One region of the Streptomyces sp. NPDC104096 genome, then DNA from elsewhere that is predicted to be linked to it. Evidence: predicted binding sites of a transcription regulator. Region 1 holds the regulator's gene; the other holds the start of a gene.
The links. Region 1 encodes HspR, which represses chaperone genes until heat shock. Its sites were predicted from a motif close to TTGAGNNNNNNNNNCTCAA; they were not measured.
Positions count from the first base shown of each region.

Region 1 (9,372 bases):
GGCGAGGTCGCGGCGCAGCTTCTCCAGCCGTTCCCGGCTGGCGGCGTCGGTCTCCTTGCCGATCGCCAGCTCCTCCATCTTCAGCCGGTCCACGACCCGCTGGAGCTCGTCGATCTCGACCGGGGACGAATCGATCTCCATGCGCAGCCGGGAGGCCGCCTCGTCGACCAGGTCGATGGCCTTGTCGGGCAGGAAGCGGGAGGTGATGTACCGGTCGGACAGGGTGGCCGCCGCGACCAGCGCGCTGTCGGCGATCTGGACCTTGTGGTGGGCCTCGTAGCGTCCCTTGAGCCCGCGCAGGATGGCGATGGTGTCCTCGACGGTCGGCTCGGCGACCAGCACCTGCTGGAACCGCCGTTCCAGGGCCGGGTCCTTCTCGATCCGCTCCCGGTACTCGTCCAGCGTGGTGGCGCCCACCATGCGCAGCTCACCGCGGGCGAGCATGGGCTTGAGCATGTTGCCCGCGTCCATGGCCGAGTCGCCGCCGGCGCCCGCGCCCACGACGGTGTGCAGCTCGTCGATGAAGGTGATGACCTGCCCGTCGGAGTCCTTGATCTCGGCGAGGACCGTCTTCAGCCGCTCCTCGAACTCGCCCCGGTACTTCGCCCCGGCCACCATGGCCCCGAGGTCCAGCGCGACCAGCCGCTTGTTCTTCAGGGACTCGGGCACGTCCCCCTTCACGATCCGCTGCGCGAGCCCCTCCACGACGGCGGTCTTGCCGACGCCGGGCTCGCCGATGAGCACCGGGTTGTTCTTGGTGCGGCGGGACAGCACCTGCACGACCCGCCGGATCTCGTGGTCCCGTCCGATGACGGGGTCGAGCCTGCCCTCCCGCGCGGCGGCGGTGAAGTCGGTCCCGAACTTCTCCAGCGCCTTGTACTGCCCCTCGGGGTCCGCGGTGGTCACCCGGCGCCCTCCTCTCGACTTGCGGAAGGCCTCCTGGAGCTGGTCCGCCCCGGCCCCTCGCCGGGAGAGCACCTCGCCGGCCGCGCCGCCCTTCGCGGCGGTCCCGATCAGCAGGTGCTCGGTGGAGACGTAGTCGTCGCCGAGGTCCTTGGCGCGCCGCTGGGCGTCGGCGAGGACGGCGAGCAGTTCGCGGTTGGGCTGCGGGGGCGCGACGGTGGAGCCGGTCACGCTGGGCAGCTGGGCCAGCGCCCGCTCGGCGTCGGCGCGCACGGTGGCCTGGTCCGCGCCGACGGCGGCCAGCAGGTCGATGATGTTCTCGTTGTCCTGCCCCGCGAGCAGCGCGAGCAGCAGATGGGCGGGGGTGAGGTCCGGATGGCCCTCGGACACGGCCCGGCTGCCGGCCGCGTTGATCGCGTCCCGGCTCCTGTTGGTCAGCTCGGCGTCCACGTTCGCGTTCTCCTCCCAGCGTCGGCGTACTGCCCACGTCTCCCGGTCCTGACTCAACCAACGTACACAAAGTTGAGTCTATTCCGCTCAAGAAGCGACTGGGAGCTCGCGGGGGACTAAATTTCCGGGCATGGCCGCATATCCGCAGAACCCGGGCAGCCCGGACCGGTCGTATCTCGCCTTCTGGCGGGAACGGCACCTGTGCACGCTGACGACGACACGCCAGGACGGCACCCCGCACGTCGTACCCGTCGGAGTGACATACGACCCCGAGGCACGATTGGCTCGGGTGATCACGAACAAGGCGAGCGCGAAGGTGGCGCACGTGAGTGCCGCGGGGGCGGCGGGCGCGCCCGTGGCGGTGTGCCAGGTCGACGGCCGCCGCTGGGCCACGCTGGAGGGCCGGGCCTTCGTGCGCACCGATCCGGAGCGGATCGCGGAGGCGGAGCGGCGTTACGCCGAGCGCTACGAGCGGGTGCCCGCGCCCAACCCGTCCCGCGTCGTGATCGAGATCGAGCTGACCCGGGCGATGGGGCGGGGCTGAGGAGGCGGGACGGACGCCGGGGGAGCACCGGCGGACGATCCTTTTCGGTCACCCGTGGAACACGTCGATTCCCGGAAATGTCCCGCAAAACTGCAGCGGCGTCACCGTGTTCAGGTCACGGTGACGCCGCTGCGGGGGGAAGTACCTGCGCGATCTTTTACGACGGGGGAATCGCGTCAGGCACTGCGGGGGGTGGCCGAGATGGTCCTGATGTCAGGAACGTCCGGCTCCGCAAGCCGGTGGTCCCGCCGATCCAGGTTCACAAAGATCATTCCGTACCGGATGGCACACCGCACGGGCTGCGGCGCACCGCGAGGCCGCCGCAGGCACCGGTACGCCCGTACGTCCTCGTCCTCGTCCCGCGTGACGACGACCGGCTCACCGAAGACGGTCACCATCAGCGAGTCGCCGCTGTGGGGGATGGCGGTGACCAGGTCGATGAAGTGCCAGCCGGAGCGGTAGGCGGTGGCCATCTCGCGTCGGAAGGAGCGGTCGTCGGGTGGGGTGGTCACGTCAACTCCACACGGTGTCATTCGGTGTGACGACGGTGTCGCCGTCGCCGGCCGCGTCGTGGGCACCGGGCACTGACCAGACGGTGTCCGCCCGTGCGTCACCCTTCGCACCAGAGAGGCCACTCAGCGTTCCGAAGGCCACAACGGCGGAGAAGGCGGCGACAAGCACCGAGCGAAGCATTCTCTTACGCATAGTCGGCTTCGTCCTCACTTGAAGGTCCCCTCTTCCCCCGTCGAGTAAGACGATGGCTCATTCGGGCACGTCATGGCCACACAATCAATGCATCATGTTCCTGCATGTTCAGGACCCTGGGGGGTGGAGATTTGGCAACGAATCGGACTAACGAGACGCATCCCCACGCCTTGACGGAATTGTGCGAGGACGGCGGACGCCTCTACGCGAACGCCCTGCGCACGGGGCGTATCGCCCGCGCCGAGGTGGCGGCCGCTCCGTGTCTGATGGAGTTCGCCCTGCTGCACCCCGACCCCGACGAATCGAACTGGCTGCTGCCGGTTCCCCCCTCGGTCGTCCTGGCCCAGCGTCTGAACGCCATAGAGCGCGAGATCAGCGAGCGGCGGCGGCTGTCCACCGACCTGGCCGGGGCCTTCGAGCCGTTCATGGCCCTGAGCGCCCAGGTGACGGCGGCCACGGACTCCGTCCGGGTGCTGGAGGGACTCGACCGGATCAACGCGGCACTCGACCTGGCCACCGCCCAGTGCCGGCACGAGGTGCTCACGGTCCAGCCGAGCGCCCGCCACCCGGAACGCCGGCTCATCGAGGGACTGGAGCGCGACCGGCCGCTGATCGAACGCGGGGTGCGCATCCGCACCCTGTACCAGCACACCGCGCGCTACAGCCCCGAAAGACTCGCCTACGTCGACCAGTTCGCCGACGGCAAGGCGGAGTACCGCACCATCGACGAACTCGTCGAGCGGCTGATCATCTGCGACGAGACCGTGGCCTTCATCCCGGTCCGCGAGGACCGGCAGGTCGCCCTGGAACTGCGCCACCCCGGTCTGGTCAGCTACCTGGTCAAGGTGTTCGAGTTCATGTGGAACCGCGCGGTGCCGCTGAGCGCCGGAGCCCCCTACGAGACCGCCCCGGACGGCATCACCGACATCCAGCACTCCATCGCCAAGCTTCTCGTGGAGGGCCATGTGGACGAGGCCATCGCGCGCCGGCTGGGCATGAACGTACGCACCTGCCGGGCCCACATAGCCAAACTGGCCACCGCCCTGGGCAGCGGCAGCCGTGCCCAACTCGGCTATCTGATAGCCCAGTCGGGGATCCTCAACCAGGACCACCCGGGCGTGGCCGACGACGGCGGGGCGTGACCCGGGGCGCCCTCGCCCGGCCCCCTCAAAGGGCGGTCGGGGACCCCTGATCGGGCAGGGCGACCTGCGGCGCACCGGGGGTGGGCGCGGAGCTGTCCAGGCCGACCTGGGCGATCCTGACGCCCAGTTGGGTGCGGCTCGCCGCGCCCAGCGTCTCCGACAGCCGCGCGATGTGCGCCCGGCAGGTGCGGACGCTGATGCCGAGGCGCTCCGCGATCACCGCGTCCTGGTGCCCCTCCGCGAGCAGCGCCGCGATGGACTGCTCGCGGTGCGAGATGCCCTCGATGCCGGTGTCGGGCAACGGGGCGGTGAGCGGGATCGCCAGCCGCCAGAACCGCTCGAAGACCGTGGCGAAGTAGCCGACCAGGGCCGGGTGTCTGAGCTCCAGGGCCATGGTGTGATCGGCGTTGGCGGGGATGAAGGCGACCGTGCGGTCGAACAGGATGAGCCGGTCGACGACCTCGTCGAGGGTGCGCGCCTCGACCGTGTCGCCCATCAGCTCCAGGTAGTTGAGCAGGCCCTGCCCGTGCCGGGCCACATGGTTGTACAGGTCGCGCATCCGCACCCCGCGCCCGCGCAGCGTCAGCGCCCGGTGCAGCCCCTCGGACAGCTCGGCCTCGCGGCGGATGCCGCCCGGCTGCACCGTCAGCACCTCCGTCGTGCAGGCCTCGGTCGCCTCGTCCATCGCCGTCTGGATCCGGGACAGGCCCTCCAGGACGCGGATCGAGCTGCCCTCGGTGCCGGAGGACGGCAGCCGGCCGCCCAGGCCCGCGTACCACTCGACGGCCGCGACCGCCGCGCCCACCCGGTGCCGGCTCGCGCTGACCTCGTCGTGCACCGCGCGCAGCAGCCGCGTCATGACCTCCTGCGGCGCGGTCGGCACCAGCCAGTCCATGTCGTCGGGGTCCGGGTGCAGCAGGGCCAGTTCCAGGAGGCAGGGCACCGGATCGGCGTCACGACGGCGCACCCGCCCGCGCCGTACGGCCCGGGAATACACCCGATCCCCGGCCTCGCACAGTCGGTCGGCACCGTGTGGATGCTGCTCCGTCCCGTGCCCGGCCATCGCCCGTCCCACCCCCGGTTCCAGCCTCTTCCGCAGGCGCCACTATGCGCGGACCCTACCTGCTCCGCAACACGGCTTCCCTCGGCCCGACCGTGGGAAACAGCCGGTTCGCCCCGCTTTCCGCCTACCTCCGCTCATGGCATCGCCACAAGCTGACGGTGGTGTTCCGTACCCGGCCGGTACTCGGCGGAATCCACTCCCCCGGGTGACGGACGCCCACGCCTTCCCGTCGTGTCCGCCCCCTCCCTTTTCGGCCCCGACGGCCCGACACTTCCCGTATGCCGAGAGGGCGCCTGCCGAAGGCACTGATGTGGACGACGCTGGCCGCGCTGACGCTGCCCGTCACGGGCTGCGACGCGGGTGGCGGGGGTCCGGCGGGCCCGTCGGCCTCCGCGGCCGTCCAACGGCCCTCCAGGGCCCACAAGGACGGACACCTCACGTTCACCCTGCTGTCCCTGCGTTGTGGCCTCACGGCCGTCTCGGGGTCGCACAGTGAGGCGCAACCGGACGGTCAGTTCTGCGCGGTCCGGCTGCGGGTGGAGAACAAGGACCCCGAGTTCCACACGTACGTGGTGGCGCGGCAGCGCCTGGAGGGCGTCGCCGGCCGGCGCGGACGGGCGGACACCTTCGCGATGGCGGTACGACGCCAGCACGACCAGGTCGAGATCGGCGGCCACGATCTCGTCGAGGTCGAGATCTGGTACGACGTGCCGCGCGACGCGAAGGTCACGGGCGTGCGCGTCTCGGGCGACCGCGACCGGGCGGGCTTCATGGACAGCCGTCCGGTGGAGCACGCCCCGGAGGGCGTGCTCATCCCGATGAAGCCACTCGTGGGCTGGTGAGCCGTGCGTGGGGCGGTGAGGCGGCCGGCCCGTGAGCCGTCACCCGGCCCGTGAGCCGTCACCCGGCCCGTGCGGCGCCGAGCCCTACTTGAGCCCGAGGGCGGAGCAGGCCGCCTTGTAGTCGGCCGTGCAGATGTCGGACACCTTGTAGATGCCGTCCGCGACGACGGTGTCCTTGATGTTGTCCTGGGTCAGCGCGACCACGCTCACCAGCAGCGAGGGGATGTTCTTGTTCGTGGGGCTGTCGACCTTGTCGCGGGTCAGGGCGTCGAACTGGATGTCGTGACCCTGGATCTTGGCGACGGCCATCTGCGCGGCGGCCTCGGCCTCCTCCGGGTACGACTTGTAGACGCTCATGTACTGCTGACCGGCGACGATCCGCTGGACACCCGCCAGCTCCGCGTCCTGGCCGGTGATCGGCGGCATGTTGGTGACACCCGCGGCCTTGAAGGCCTTGATGACACCGCCGGCCATACCGTCGTTGGCCGCGTAGACGCCGGCGATGTTGCCCTTGCCGATCCGCTCGATCGCCTTGGTCATCTTGGCCTGGGCCACGTCGGGGTTCCAGTCCTTGGTGTCCCAGGTGTCGGCGATGACCACCTTGCCGTCGAGCTCGGCGAGCGCGCCCGCCTTGAACTGCTTGGCGTTCGGGTCGGTGGGCGAACCGTTGACCATGACGATCTTGCCGGAGGAGTTGTCCACCTGCTCGGCCAGCGTGCGGCCCTGCACCTCGCCGACGAGCTCGTTGTCGAAGGAGATGTACGCGTCGATCGGGCCCTCGGCCAGACGGTCGTAGGCGATGACGGGGATGCCCGCGTCCTTGGCCTTCTTCACCATGCCCGCGATGGAGTGCGAGTCGACGGCGTCCAGCAGGATGATGTCGACCTTGTCGTCGATCATCTTCTGCATCTGGGTCGCCTGCACGTCCGCGTCGGCGGCGGCGTTGGCGTACGCGGTCCGGCCCTGGTTGTTGGTCAGGGAGGCGACCTTCGCCTTGATGATCGGATAGTCGAAGTCCGCGTAGCGCGTGTTCGTCTTCTCCGGCATCAGGATGCCCACCGTGACGTCGTTGCCCTTCGTCGGGCTCGCTTCTGCGGCGTCCCCCGATGCGTCGAGCATGCCGCAGCCTGCCAACGAGAGGGTCATGGTGGACGCGGCCACGGCTATGGCGATACGGCGCATTCGGGGGCTCACTTCAAGTGCGATCCGGACATGGGTACGGCATGGTGACCCAGGTGTCTGAAAAGCCAACGCGTCAACAACGGTCGCCGTCAAGCCGAGGCACTTAACGAGATAGCAACATCATGCTCCGCTTCGCTCACAGTCGGTCGTGAACGCCCTGCCCATTCTTCGCCAAACGCCCTTTTACGGTCCCTTCACCCATGGGAAGTTCATGGAAAAGTAAAGTTTCACACAATCCATCGCCGCTCCGTCGAACCATGATCACGAAGGGTGTCGGCGTCCGCCGGGGCCCGCCACCGGCCGCACGCGAAGGGGCCCGGGAGGTCTCCCGGGCCCCTTCACACACGTGCCGTCGCGCCGTACCCCCGCGTCGCGGCCCTCAGTCGGAGGACCCCGGCCGCTTCGGCCGCCACACCACCAGCGCGCTGGTCTGCTGGACCTCCTGGTACGGGACCAGGTCCCGCCGGTAGGAGGCGTGCACCGCGGCCTCACGCTGTCGCATCGCGGCCGCCGCGCCCTCCAGCGCCGCCTCCATCTCCGCCACGCGGGACTGGAGCGCCGCGACCTGGTTCTCCAGTTCGATGATCCGCTTGATACCGGCCAGGTTGATGCCCTCGTCCTGCGACAACTGCTGGACGGTGCGCAGCAGTTCGATGTCGCGGGCCGAGTAGCGCCGGCCCCGTCCGGCCGTGCGGTCGGGGGAGACCAGACCCAGACGGTCGTACTGACGCAGCGTCTGCGGATGCAGACCGGAGAGCTGGGCCGCCACCGAGATGACGTAGACCGGGGTCTCCTCGTTCAGTTCGTACGGGTTGCGCCGACGGCCGTCCATCACGCTCAAGCTCCCTTCGCGGCCTCGAACAGCTCCGCCCGCGGGTCCTCCCCCGCGGTCGCCTCGCGATACGCCTCCAGTGCGTCACGAGCATTCCCCGACAGATCCTTCGGAACACTCACCTCGACGGTGACCAACAGGTCGCCGCGGGTGCCGTCCTTGCGGACCGCCCCCCTGCCACGGGCGCGCATGGTGCGCCCGTTGGGGGTGCCCGGGGGGAGCTTCAGCGTCACCGGCGGACCACCGAGGGTCGGGACCCGCACCTCGCCGCCGAGTGCCGCCTCCGTGAACGTCACCGGGACGGTGACGGTGAGGTTGTCGTCCTTGCGGCCGAACACCGGGTGCGCGTCGACGTGCACGACGACATACAGGTCGCCCGCCGGCCCGCCCCGCTCACCGGGCGCGCCCTTGCCGCGCAGCCGGATCCGCTGCCCGTCGGTGACGCCCGCCGGGATGCGGACCTGCATGGTGCGCGAGGACTTGGCACGGCCGCTGCCCTTGCACTCCATGCAGGGGTGCTCGGCGATCAGGCCGCGCCCCTTGCAGTCCGGGCAGGGGTCCGTCAGCGAGAAGCCGCCGCCGGAGCCCCGCGCCACCTGTCCGGTGCCGACGCAGGTCGGGCACACCCGCGGGGTGCCGTTCTTGTCGCCGGTGCCGGAACAGGCCTTGCACGCCTGCTGCGAGGTCATCCGCAACGGGACCGTCGCGCCCTCGATCGCCTCCGTGAAGCTGAGCGTGACCTCGGTGTCGATGTCCTGTCCGCGCCGGGGCTGGGTGCGCGTGCCGGTGCCCGCGCCACCCCGGTTGAACAGGCCCCCGAAGACGTCGCCGATGCCGCCGCCGAAGCCGCCGGCACCACCGCCGCCCTGCGGGCCGCCGCCGAAGAGGTCGCCCAGGTCGAAGTTGAAGTTGCCGCCGCCCGCGCCCGGTCCCGGGCGGAACCCGCCGGCACCGAAGAGGGCGCGGGCCTCGTCGTACTCCTTGCGCTTCTTGGGGTCGCCGAGGACGTCGTTCGCCTCGGAGATCTCCTTGAACCGCTCCTCGGCCTTGTCGTTGCCCTTGTTGGCGTCCGGGTGGAACTCGCGGGCGAGCTTCCGGTACGCCTTCTTGATCTCGGCCTCGGTCGCGTCCTTGGGGACGCCGAGAACCTTGTAGTAGTCCTTCTCGATGAAGTCCTTGGTGCTCATCCCCGACGCCCCTCCTTCCGCTTCCGTGTCTGAGCGTCAGCCCTCGTCCGGGCCACCGCTCTCCTTGTCGTCACCCGTCTCGGCCGAGTCCTCGGCCTTGACCGTCTGCGCCCCCGGCTGGGGCTCGGCCACCGCCACCCGCGCGGGGCGGATGGTGCGCTCGCCGAACCGATACCCGGGCTGCAGAATCGCCACGCACGTCGTCTCGGTGACGTCCGGTGCGTAACTGTGCATCAGGGCCTCGTGGATCGTCGGGTCGAAGGGCTCGCCCTCCTTGCCGAACTGCTGCAGACCCATCTTCGCCGCGACGGTCTCCAGCGACTCCGCGACGGACTTGAACCCGCCGACCAGCTCGCCGTGGTCCCGCGCGCGCCCGATGTCGTCGAGCACGGGCAGGAGCTCGGTCAGGAGGTTCGCGATGGCGATCTCCCGGACCGCGATCCGGTCCCGCTCGACCCGGCGACGGTAGTTCTGGTACTCGGCCTGGAGCCGCTGGAGGTCCGTCGTGCGCTCGCCGAGCGC
Region 1 is NZ_JBVJMD010000002.1:400,470-409,841, reverse strand. Features, by position in the region: gene clpB (ATP-dependent chaperone ClpB) at 1-1,353, opposite strand, end outside; gene ACZ60B_RS04260 (pyridoxamine 5'-phosphate oxidase family protein) at 1,484-1,897, shown strand; gene ACZ60B_RS04255 (hypothetical protein) at 2,074-2,409, opposite strand; gene ACZ60B_RS04250 (helix-turn-helix transcriptional regulator) at 2,707-3,744, shown strand; gene ACZ60B_RS04245 (helix-turn-helix transcriptional regulator) at 3,770-4,807, opposite strand; gene ACZ60B_RS04240 (DUF4352 domain-containing protein) at 5,086-5,649, shown strand; gene ACZ60B_RS04235 (sugar ABC transporter substrate-binding protein) at 5,734-6,831, opposite strand; gene ACZ60B_RS04230 (heat shock protein transcriptional repressor HspR) at 7,211-7,663, opposite strand; gene dnaJ (molecular chaperone DnaJ) at 7,669-8,850, opposite strand; gene grpE (nucleotide exchange factor GrpE) at 8,887-9,372, opposite strand, start outside.

Region 2 (9,372 bases), on a different contig from region 1:
GGGCACGGCCGGGGCGGCCGGAGCGGCGGGCGCGGCCGGAGCCGGGGCGGCGGGTGCCGGGGCGGAGGCGCCTGCGGCCCCCGCGGCCGCAGTGCCCGCCGGAGCCGGGGAGGTAGCCGTCCCCGGCTTGTAGTCGGCGAAGAAGTCCCACCAGGCACGGTCTACCGAGTTCGGGTCCTGGAGGTACTGCTGATAGATCTCGTCGACGAGCCACTCGTTGGGGCCGAACGCGGCAGCGGGGTTCTTGCCCGCTTGGTCTGCGTCGGTCGAGAGGCTCGATGCGTTACTGGGGGACTGTGGCGACACGGCGGCAACCGCCCTCTTCCGCTTCACAAGGTGATGGACAGCGGGAATAAAGGCTACGCCCCCCTGGCCGGGAAGGTCAGGTCGGGCCGGTTCAACGTCGTGTAAGTCACATCAGAAAGTGTGTTTCGGCCCTGGAAATGGCGGGAAACACATGTGGTTCCGCTACGTGGGTGATGCGTCAGGGTTCGTCGAAGGAGGCCTCGCACGCCGTTGACGTGGGCCTGTGCCTGATCACACGTGTCCGTCGGCGCGGACGCCCGTGGATCTTGTGGCTCCGGTTCGCACTTTACGTCAACTTGGCACAGATGACAGTCCCGGGAGAGTGACGATGATCCTGCACCCCCGGTCGGATTCGGCCACGCCGATGCGGCCGCCGTGCAGATCCACCGCCCAGCGGGCGATCGCCAGCCCCAGTCCCGTACCGCCGTCGCTGCCCGGACCGTGCGGCCGGCGGACGGCTCCCCGGTTGAACCGCTCGAAGACGCGGTGCCACTCCGAGCGGGGTATGCCGGGCCCCTCGTCCAGGACCTCCAGCTCCAGCGACTCCGGCAGCGTCCCGCGCCGTGCCCGGACCGTCACCCGGCCGTGCGGCGGGCTGTGCTTGACCGCGTTGTCGATGAGGTTGGCCACGACCTGGTGGATGCGCTCGGGGTCCGCGTGCGCGGTCAGCTCCGGCGGGGACACGTCCAGGTGGAGATGGACGTCCGTACGGGTGTGGCTGCCGGAGCCCGAGGCCATGCTCGCGCGCGCGGAGGCGACCATGTTGGCCTCCTTCAGCACCCCTGACAGATACGGCCAGACCTCGAAACGCCGCTGGCGCAGCGGTACGACGCCGTTGTCGAGCCGGGACAGGTCCAGCAGCGTCTCCACCAGCCGGCCGAGCCGCTCGGTCTGCTTCAGGGCGGTGCGCATCGTCTCGGTGTCCGCCACCGAGATGCCGTCCACGACGTTCTCCAGCACCGCGCGCAGCCCCGCGATGGGCGTCCGCAGCTCGTGCGAGACGTTGGCCACCAGTTCCTTGCGGTGCAGGTCCTGCGCTTCCAGCTCGTCGGCCATGACGTTGATCGTCTGCGCCAGGTCGCCGAGCTCGTCCCGGCGTTTCTCGCTCACCCGGCGGGTGTAGTCGCCGTGCGAGATGGACCGGGCGACCGTGTTCATCTCGTCCAGCGGCGAGGTGAGCGAGTGCGCCACGAACTGCGTGATGAGCAGTGTGGCGATCATCGAGAAGACCGTGATGAAGCGCAGCTCGGTCTTGGTGTGCACCGCGATCATCGACAGCCCGGTCGTGATCAGCACCGATATGACGACCAGCGCGCCCAGCTTGGTCTTGATCGAGAACGGGCGTACGCCACCCCAGGGCTCGCCCCCGGGGCTCCTCCGTGCGGCCGACCGTCCGTCGCTCATGGCGTAGGTGTCTCCAGCGCGTAGCCCACACCGTGCACGGTGCGGATCCGCTCGGCGCCGATCTTCCGGCGCAGCGCCTTGATGTGGCTGTCGACGGTACGGGTGCCGGAGGCGTCCGCCCAGTCCCACACCTCGGCCAGCAGCTGCTCACGGGAGAGCACCGCGCGCGGGGTGTTCGCCAGGCACACCAGCAGGTCGAACTCGGTGGGCGTCAGATGGACGTCCTCGCTGCGCACCCGCACCCGGCGCTGCGCGTGGTCGATCTCCAGCTCGCCGAGGCGCAGTATGCCGCTGCGCGGTGTCGAGGCGGCCACGACGGCCCGCTCGACCCGGCGCAGCAGCACATGGACCCGCGCGGCCAGCTCCCGCATCGAGAACGGCTTGGTCATGTAGTCGTCGGCGCCCACGCCGAGCCCGACCAGCATGTCGGTCTCGTCGTCACGCGCGGTCAGCATCAGCACCGGCACCGGCCGCTGGGCCTGCACGCGACGGCAGACCTCCAGACCGTCGAAACCGGGCAGCATGATGTCGAGGATCAGCAGATCGGGCTGCCATGCCTCGGCGGTGTCGACGGCCGCCGGGCCGTCGCCCGCGGTTTGCACCAGGAATCCCTCGGCGCGAAGTCGGGCCGCGATGGCTTCGACGATCGTCGAGTCGTCCTCGACCACCAGGACCCGCCGCTGGGCGCCCTGAGTCGCCGTGGCCGTCCCGTTGTGGGAGGTATGTGTCTGCTCCATCGCCCGCCCCTGAGTGTGCTCTCCGGAATCAGTGGGGTGATTCCTCGGTCTGCGCATGCTTGCGATTGACGCTTGAATGATCCGCGTCAGGGATGCAGCGTACGGGGAGTCACCGCGGCTTTGCTATCCAGGTCGGACGGCGAGGTGGACGACGTCCGGAACGCCCCGGGCAACCGGCACCTCTTCGGTACGTACCTGCGTGAATCCGGCATTGCGCAAGGTTTCCTCGAATTCGGCAGACGGCCGCGCCGACCACACCGCCAGCACCCCGCCGGATCTCAGCGCCCTCGCGCAACTCGCCAGCCCGGCCGGGCCGTAGAGCCCTTGGTTGCCCTTGGTGACGGTCCAGTCCGGCCCGTTGTCGATGTCGAGACACAGTGCGTCGAATGTGTCGTATGTCTCATTGATGTAGTCGAGCAGGTCCGCCTGGACGATCTCCGTGCGCGGGTCCGCGAGCGCCTCGCGGGTGGTCCCGGACAGGGGGCCCGTGCGGTGCCAGTCGATGACGGCGGGCTCGCGCTCCACGACGGTGATCCGGCCCCAGCGTGGGTCGGCCGCGGCGTGCGCGAGCGAGAAACCGACACCCAGGCCGCCGACCAGCACGGCCGGCCGCCGGTGACCCCCGGTGAGGGGCGGCCGGCGACAGCCGTCCAGGGCGGTGAGCGCCGCGTCGACGAGCAGCCGCTCCGAGCGGCCGTCGGAGGTGTCCATCAGGAAGCAGCCGTTGGCGATGATCTGCAACAGCCCTCCCTGGCGGCGCAGTACGACCTCTCCGTACGGGCCCTCGCGGCGGTCCAGGACTTGGGGGGTGTCGTATGACGTGGGCATCCGCCCATCCTGGCACTCTGCTGACGGACCGTCGGGGGATTTGCTCCGATGCGGGGGCACACCCGCGTGGAGTCACCTCGGTACGCGAGCGCCGCCGCCGGGTACCGCTTCTGTGCCGTACCGCGCCGGGCCGGACGCGAGTGCCCGTATGGGAGGTTGCTGTGAATCGGCGTGTGCGTGGCGCCGGTCATAGACAGTGACCCCGTGGTGCGCGAAGGGTGGGGGCGGACCGGAAGGAGCGCCTCACCGTGGAACGGACTGCGACCGCCGCCTCCCCGGCGGATCCGGACGGCTCCCTCCCGGACGCCTCGGGTCCGCAGGCCGCGGCTTCGGGCCCGGCCCTCGCGGACACCTCCGCTCTGCTGGGCGGCATGCCCAGACAATGGGTCCCGGTCGTGGCGAGCGCATCCGAGACCCCGTACGCGGGGGCGGTGTCCGGGGCCCCGTACGCGGTGGTGCCCGGGATCCCGCACCCGGCGGTGTCCGAGGCGGTGTCCGAAGCGCGCCCGGCGGCGGGTCCGGCCGGGGGGCCGAGCACGGGTCCGGCGGCGGGGGCGCGTCCGCGCCTGCGTCCCTGGCGGCTGCTCCCCACCCCCACCGGAACGCCGTTCGCCTTCGCCTTCACGGCCGTGCTGGCCGTCACCTCACTGATCACGGCCTGCGCCGATCCCGCCCTGGTGCACACCCTCCACCAGGGCTCCAGCACCGACGTGGCGCACCTCGTGCGCACCCCCGTGCTGGTCCTGCTGGCCAGCGCGCTGTGGATCGCGGGCGGGGCCCTGTCCGTCTACGCGATCTGCTGTCTGCTCGTCCTCACCGCCCTGGAGCGGCGGATAGGAGGGCTGCGCACGGCCGGTGTCTTCCTGCTCGGGCACGTCACGGCGACCCTCGCCACCGAGGTTCCGGTGGGACTGGCCGTCCTGGCCGGCCGTCTCCCCGTCACCTCCCTGCACCGCCTCGACTACGGCATCAGCTTCGGCGTCGCCGCCGGAGTCGGCGCCCTGGCGGGCCTGCTCGCCCCGTGGCTGGGCCGGCCGGTGCTCGTGGTGTTCGGCGCGATGCTGGTGCGCGACCTGATCGGCTTCTCGGACCCCATGACGAACTGGGGACACCTGATGTCCCTGGCGATCGGCTGCGCCACCTGGCCGCTGACGCGCCGCCGCCACCGCGACCGCGCCGCCGCGTGACCTTCCCCCGGCCTGGCTACCGCGGCGACCACACGTACGGAGTCGTCGTGGTCACCGCCCGGAAGCCGAGCCGGCGCAGGATGGGCTCGCTGTCGTCGGAGGCGTCCACGTGCAGATGGCGGATCCCGCGGGCGGCGGCGATCTCGGCGCGGGCGGCCAGCAGGGCGCGGTAGATCCCCCGGCCGCGCCACTCGGCGAGCGTCGAGCCGCCCGCCAGCGAGGCGAACTCGCCGCCGGGACGGAAGGTCAGCCAGGCCGCGCAGACCACCTCGCCCGCCGCCTCGGCGACGAGGACGGCGATCTCCTCCGGAGCGCGGGCCACGCGCCCGATCAGGTCGTCGGCGATCGAGCTCAGGTCCAGGCCCCAGACCGCCGTCTCCAGGGCCGCCACCCGGCGCAGGTCGGCGTCCGCGGTGACCCGCCGCACGGTGACCCCCTCCGGCGCGGCGGACGCTCCCGCCGTCGACTGCGCCACGGATCCGACGAGCACCGTCTCCCGCGCCTCGGGCACGAAGCCCGCCGCGGTCAGCCGGTCCGTGAGATCGGCCGGGCTGTCGTGCCCGCGGACCTTCCACTCCACCGCCTGCCCGCGGGCCGCGAAGAAGTCCCGCTGCCGTGCGATCAGCTCGTCGACCTCCCGGCCCCGCAGGCCGCCCAGATCGCGCGGCCCGGTGACGAAGCCGCGGAAGCCGAGGTCGAGGCGGAGCAGCGGGCCGTCGTACTCGTACGCGACTCCGGGCGGCGGGGTGCAGCGCTGGGCGTCGTAGGCGTCGAGCAGGCTCTGGGTGACCGTCATGGGGAGAACGTACGGGCGGCGACCCGGGCTCGGGCAACACCTTTTCGAGGCGGACGCGGAGGTGCGTTCGCGGCGGTGCGGCAGGCGGGGCGAGGAGGCGGAAGGAGACGGGTGCCGTCGGTGTTGTGCCGGGTGTCACCCGTTGCGGCGGAGGCGATCGCTCAGAGCGAACACCTGGTGGGGAACATTCGGGGGCTCAGGTGCATTGAGTCGGCATAGCTCAACTTGACTGCCGAAGGGGAGATCATGGCTTCGACGTCCACCACGCTCACTCTGCCTGTGCTGCCGCTCGACGACGAGGTCGTGCTGCCCGGAATGGTGGTGCCGCTGGATCTGAACGACGCCGACGTGCGGGCCGCGGTGGAGGCCGCCCAGGCCGCCGCGCGCTCGGAGCCCGGCAAGCCCAGGGTGCTGCTCGTGCCACGGATCGACGGGGCGTACGCGGGCACCGGTGTGCTCGGCACCGTCGAGCAGGTGGGCCGGCTGGCCGACGGCGACCCGGGCGCGCTGATCCGCGGCCGCGGCCGCGTGCGCATCGGCGCCGGCACCACCGGACCGGGCGCGGCCCTGTGGGTCGAGGCGACGCGCATCGACGAGAGCGTGCCCGAGCCGCTGCCCGGCCACGTCACCGAACTGGTCAAGGAGTACAAGGCGCTCGCCACCGCCTGGCTGCGCAAGCGCGGCGCCTGGCAGGTCGTGGACCGGGTGCAGGCCATCGACGACGTCTCCGCGCTCGCCGACAACTCCGGCTACTCGCCGTTCCTGACCACCGAGCAGAAGGTGGAGCTGCTGGAGACCACCGATCCGGTGGCCCGCCTGAAGCTCGCCACCCAGCAGCTGCGCGACCACCTCGCCGAGCAGGACGTGGCCGAGACGATCGCGAAGGACGTCCAGGAGGGCGTCGACAAGCAGCAGCGCGAGTTCCTGCTGCGCCGCCAGCTGGAGGCCGTGCGCAAGGAGCTGCGGGAGCTGAACGGCGAGAAGGAGGGCGAGGAGTCCGACGACTACCGCGCCCGGGTCGAGGCCGCCGACCTCCCCGAGAAGGTCCGCGAGGCGGCCCTGAAGGAGGTCGACAAGCTGGAGCGGTCCAGCGACCAGTCGCCCGAGGGCTCCTGGATCCGCACCTGGCTCGACACCGTCCTCGAACTCCCCTGGAACGAGCGGACCGAGGACGCCTACGACATCCAGGGTGCCAAGGCGGTCCTGGACGCCGAGCACGCCGGTCTGGACGACGTGAAGGAGCGGATCACCGAGTACCTGGCGGTACGCAAGCGCCGTACGGACCGAGGTCTGGGTGTCATCGGCGGCCGGCGCGGCGGCGCCGTGCTCGCCCTGGTGGGGCCGCCCGGTGTCGGAAAGACCAGCCTGGGTGAATCGGTCGCCCACGCCATGGGCCGCAAGTTCGTCCGGGTCGCCCTCGGCGGCGTCCGCGACGAGGCCGAGATCCGCGGCCACCGGCGTACGTACGTCGGCGCGCTGCCCGGCCGGATCGTGCGGGCGGTCAAGGAGGCCGGGTCCATGAACCCGGTGGTCCTGCTGGACGAGATCGACAAGGTGGGCTCCGACTTCCGCGGCGACCCGGCCGCGGCCCTGCTCGAAGTCCTCGACCCGGCCCAGAACCACACCTTCCGCGACCACTACCTGGAGGTCGAACTCGACCTGTCCGACGTGGTGTTCCTGGCCACCGCCAACGTGCTCGAAGCCATCCCGGAGGCGCTGCTCGACCGGATGGAGCTGGTCCGCCTGGACGGCTACACCGAGGACGAGAAGGTCGTCATCGCCCGGGACCACCTGCTGCCGCGCCAGCTGGAGCGGGCCGGACTCGGCGCCGACGAGGTGACCCTGGACGAGAGCGCGCTGCGCAAGCTCGCCGGCGAGTACACCCGCGAGGCGGGCGTACGCACCCTGGAGCGCTCCCTGGCCCGGCTGCTGCGCAAGGTCGCGGCCCAGCACGAACTGGGCGAGCGGGAGCTGCCGCTCACCGTCACGGACGGCGACCTGCGCGCGCTGATCGGCAGGCCGCACCATGTGCCCGAGTCCGCCCAGGACCCGGCCGAGCGCCGCACGGCCGTCCCCGGTGTCGCCACCGGGCTCGCGGTCACCGGCGCGGGCGGCGACGTCCTGTTCGTCGAGGCGTCGCTGGCCGACCCGGAGACGGGCGCGGCGGGCCTGACCCTCACCGGTCAGCTGGGCGACGTGATGAAGGAGTCGGCGCAGATCGCGCTGAGCTTCCTGCGCTCGCACGGCGCCGAGCTGGAACTGCCGGTCGCCGACCTGAAGGACCGGGGCGTGCACATCCACTTCCCGGCGGGCGCGGTCCCCAAGGACGGCCCGAGCGCCGGCATCACGATGACGACGGCCCTGGCGTCGCTGCTGTCCGGCCGGCTGGTCCGTACGGACGTGGCGATGACCGGCGAGGTCTCGCTGACCGGGCGGGTGCTGCCGATCGGCGGGGTGAAGCAGAAGCTGCTCGCCGCGCACCGGGCGGGGGTCACCACGGTGATCATCCCCAAGCGCAACGAGCCCGACCTGGACGACGTCCCGGCGGAGGTGCTGGACCGGCTCGACGTCCACGCCGTCACCGACGTCCGCCAGGTCCTGGAACTGGCGCTGGCGCCGGCCGTGAACAGCGTGTCGCCGGAGGTGCCGGTGGCGGCGTGAGACCGGTGCCGGTCGGCGGGCACCGGACGGGGAGGGCCCGGGTCACCGTGAGGGAGACCCGGGCCTTCGCCCTGTGCGGGTGCGGGGGCGGACGTGGGCGCCCGGCGCGGGTCAGCCGTTGGCGAGCGCGACCACCCGGTCCAGGGCCCCGTTGAACTTGTCGTGGTCGCCGACGGTCGGGCCGGACGACGTGTACTGCCACATCGTGTAGTAGGGCCAGCCGGACGGCAGTGTCCCGGCCTCCGAGGCGTACCGGGCGATCCACAGCGGGTTGGCCGAGGCGAAGCCGCCGTAGTCGCCGGTGCACTGGGTCCACCAGCTGGTGGCCGTGTAGATCACGGCGTCCCGGCCGGTGCGGGCCCTGTAGGTGTTCAGGAAGTCCGCGATCCAGCTCACCATCGCGCCGGTCGTCCTGCCGTAGCAGGCGGCGCCGTAGGGGTTCCACTCGATGTCGAGGACGCCCGGCAGCGTCCTGCCGTCCTTGGACCAGCCGCCGCCGTGGTCGACGAAGTAGTTGGCCTGGGTGGCGCCGCTGGTGGTGTCGGGGGTGGCGAAGTGGTACGCGCCGCGGATCATGCCGACGTTGTAGGAGCCGTTGTACTGCTGGGCGAAGTACGGGTTCGTGTAGTACGTGCCTTCCGTGGCCTTGGTGTACGCCCACTTGACCCCGCTGTTCCACAGGGTCGACCAGGCGACGTTGCCCTGGTGGCCGGAGACGTCCACGCCCTCCGTCTGGGTGGCGACGCCGGGCGCGGGGGAGCCGTCCGAGCCGTCGTGGGCGAGGACGCCGACACCCATGCGGGCGGAGCCGCGGGCCGGGACGTCGGCCGCGTGGGCGGGGACGGTGGGGGCGAGGGCGGCGAGCAGGAGCGCGACGGCGGCGGTGGCGGCGCGCGGGGGGATGGAGCCGGGTCTGTGCACGGGCATGACGTGCCTCCGAGGCTTGATGGTGCGGGGGAGGGGTCGGATCACCCACAGTTGTGGCGTGGGCATGCCATGCGTTGCCTGACGAAGACGCTACGCACGTAGAAGAGGTACTGGGAAGGGGGTCCGGATGACGCCGTTGGTCTACGCCTGCGAAATACTGACGGAGCTGCGGCGATGGCGGATTCTGGCGATAACTTTCAGGATCGGGAAACCGGATCAGGGGTGCTGACGTGCACGAGCGCGGAAACGGCAACGCGCGTCGAGATGACGCGCAGACGTCGCAAATTGGTGTGGACCAGGAGTTCCTGTCCCTGGAGCGCGAGTTGACGGTGCTGTTGCGGCGTGCCAGGGCCAGCCAGGGCGAGATGGCCCGCGAGGTCCACCCGGACCTCGAACCCGCCGCCTACGGACTCCTCGTACGGCTGGAGGAGTGCGGACGGCTGCGTGCCACGGAGCTCGCCGGCTACATCGGCGTCGGCAAGGCCACCATGTCCCGGCAGCTGCGCGCCCTGGAGGAGCTCGGACT
Region 2 is NZ_JBVJMD010000003.1:253,390-262,761, forward strand. Features, by position in the region: gene ACZ60B_RS05615 (multifunctional oxoglutarate decarboxylase/oxoglutarate dehydrogenase thiamine pyrophosphate-binding subunit/dihydrolipoyllysine-residue succinyltransferase subunit) at 1-306, opposite strand, end outside; gene ACZ60B_RS05620 (HAMP domain-containing sensor histidine kinase) at 598-1,710, opposite strand; gene ACZ60B_RS05625 (response regulator transcription factor) at 1,707-2,447, opposite strand; gene ACZ60B_RS05630 (spermidine synthase family protein) at 2,571-3,275, opposite strand; gene ACZ60B_RS05635 (rhomboid-like protein) at 3,524-4,462, shown strand; gene ACZ60B_RS05640 (GNAT family N-acetyltransferase) at 4,479-5,258, opposite strand; gene lon (endopeptidase La) at 5,505-7,919, shown strand; gene ACZ60B_RS05650 (lysozyme) at 8,031-8,846, opposite strand; gene ACZ60B_RS05655 (MarR family winged helix-turn-helix transcriptional regulator) at 9,077-9,372, shown strand, end outside.
Region 2: the regulator HspR is predicted to act here: its motif matches at 5,464-5,482, upstream of lon (endopeptidase La).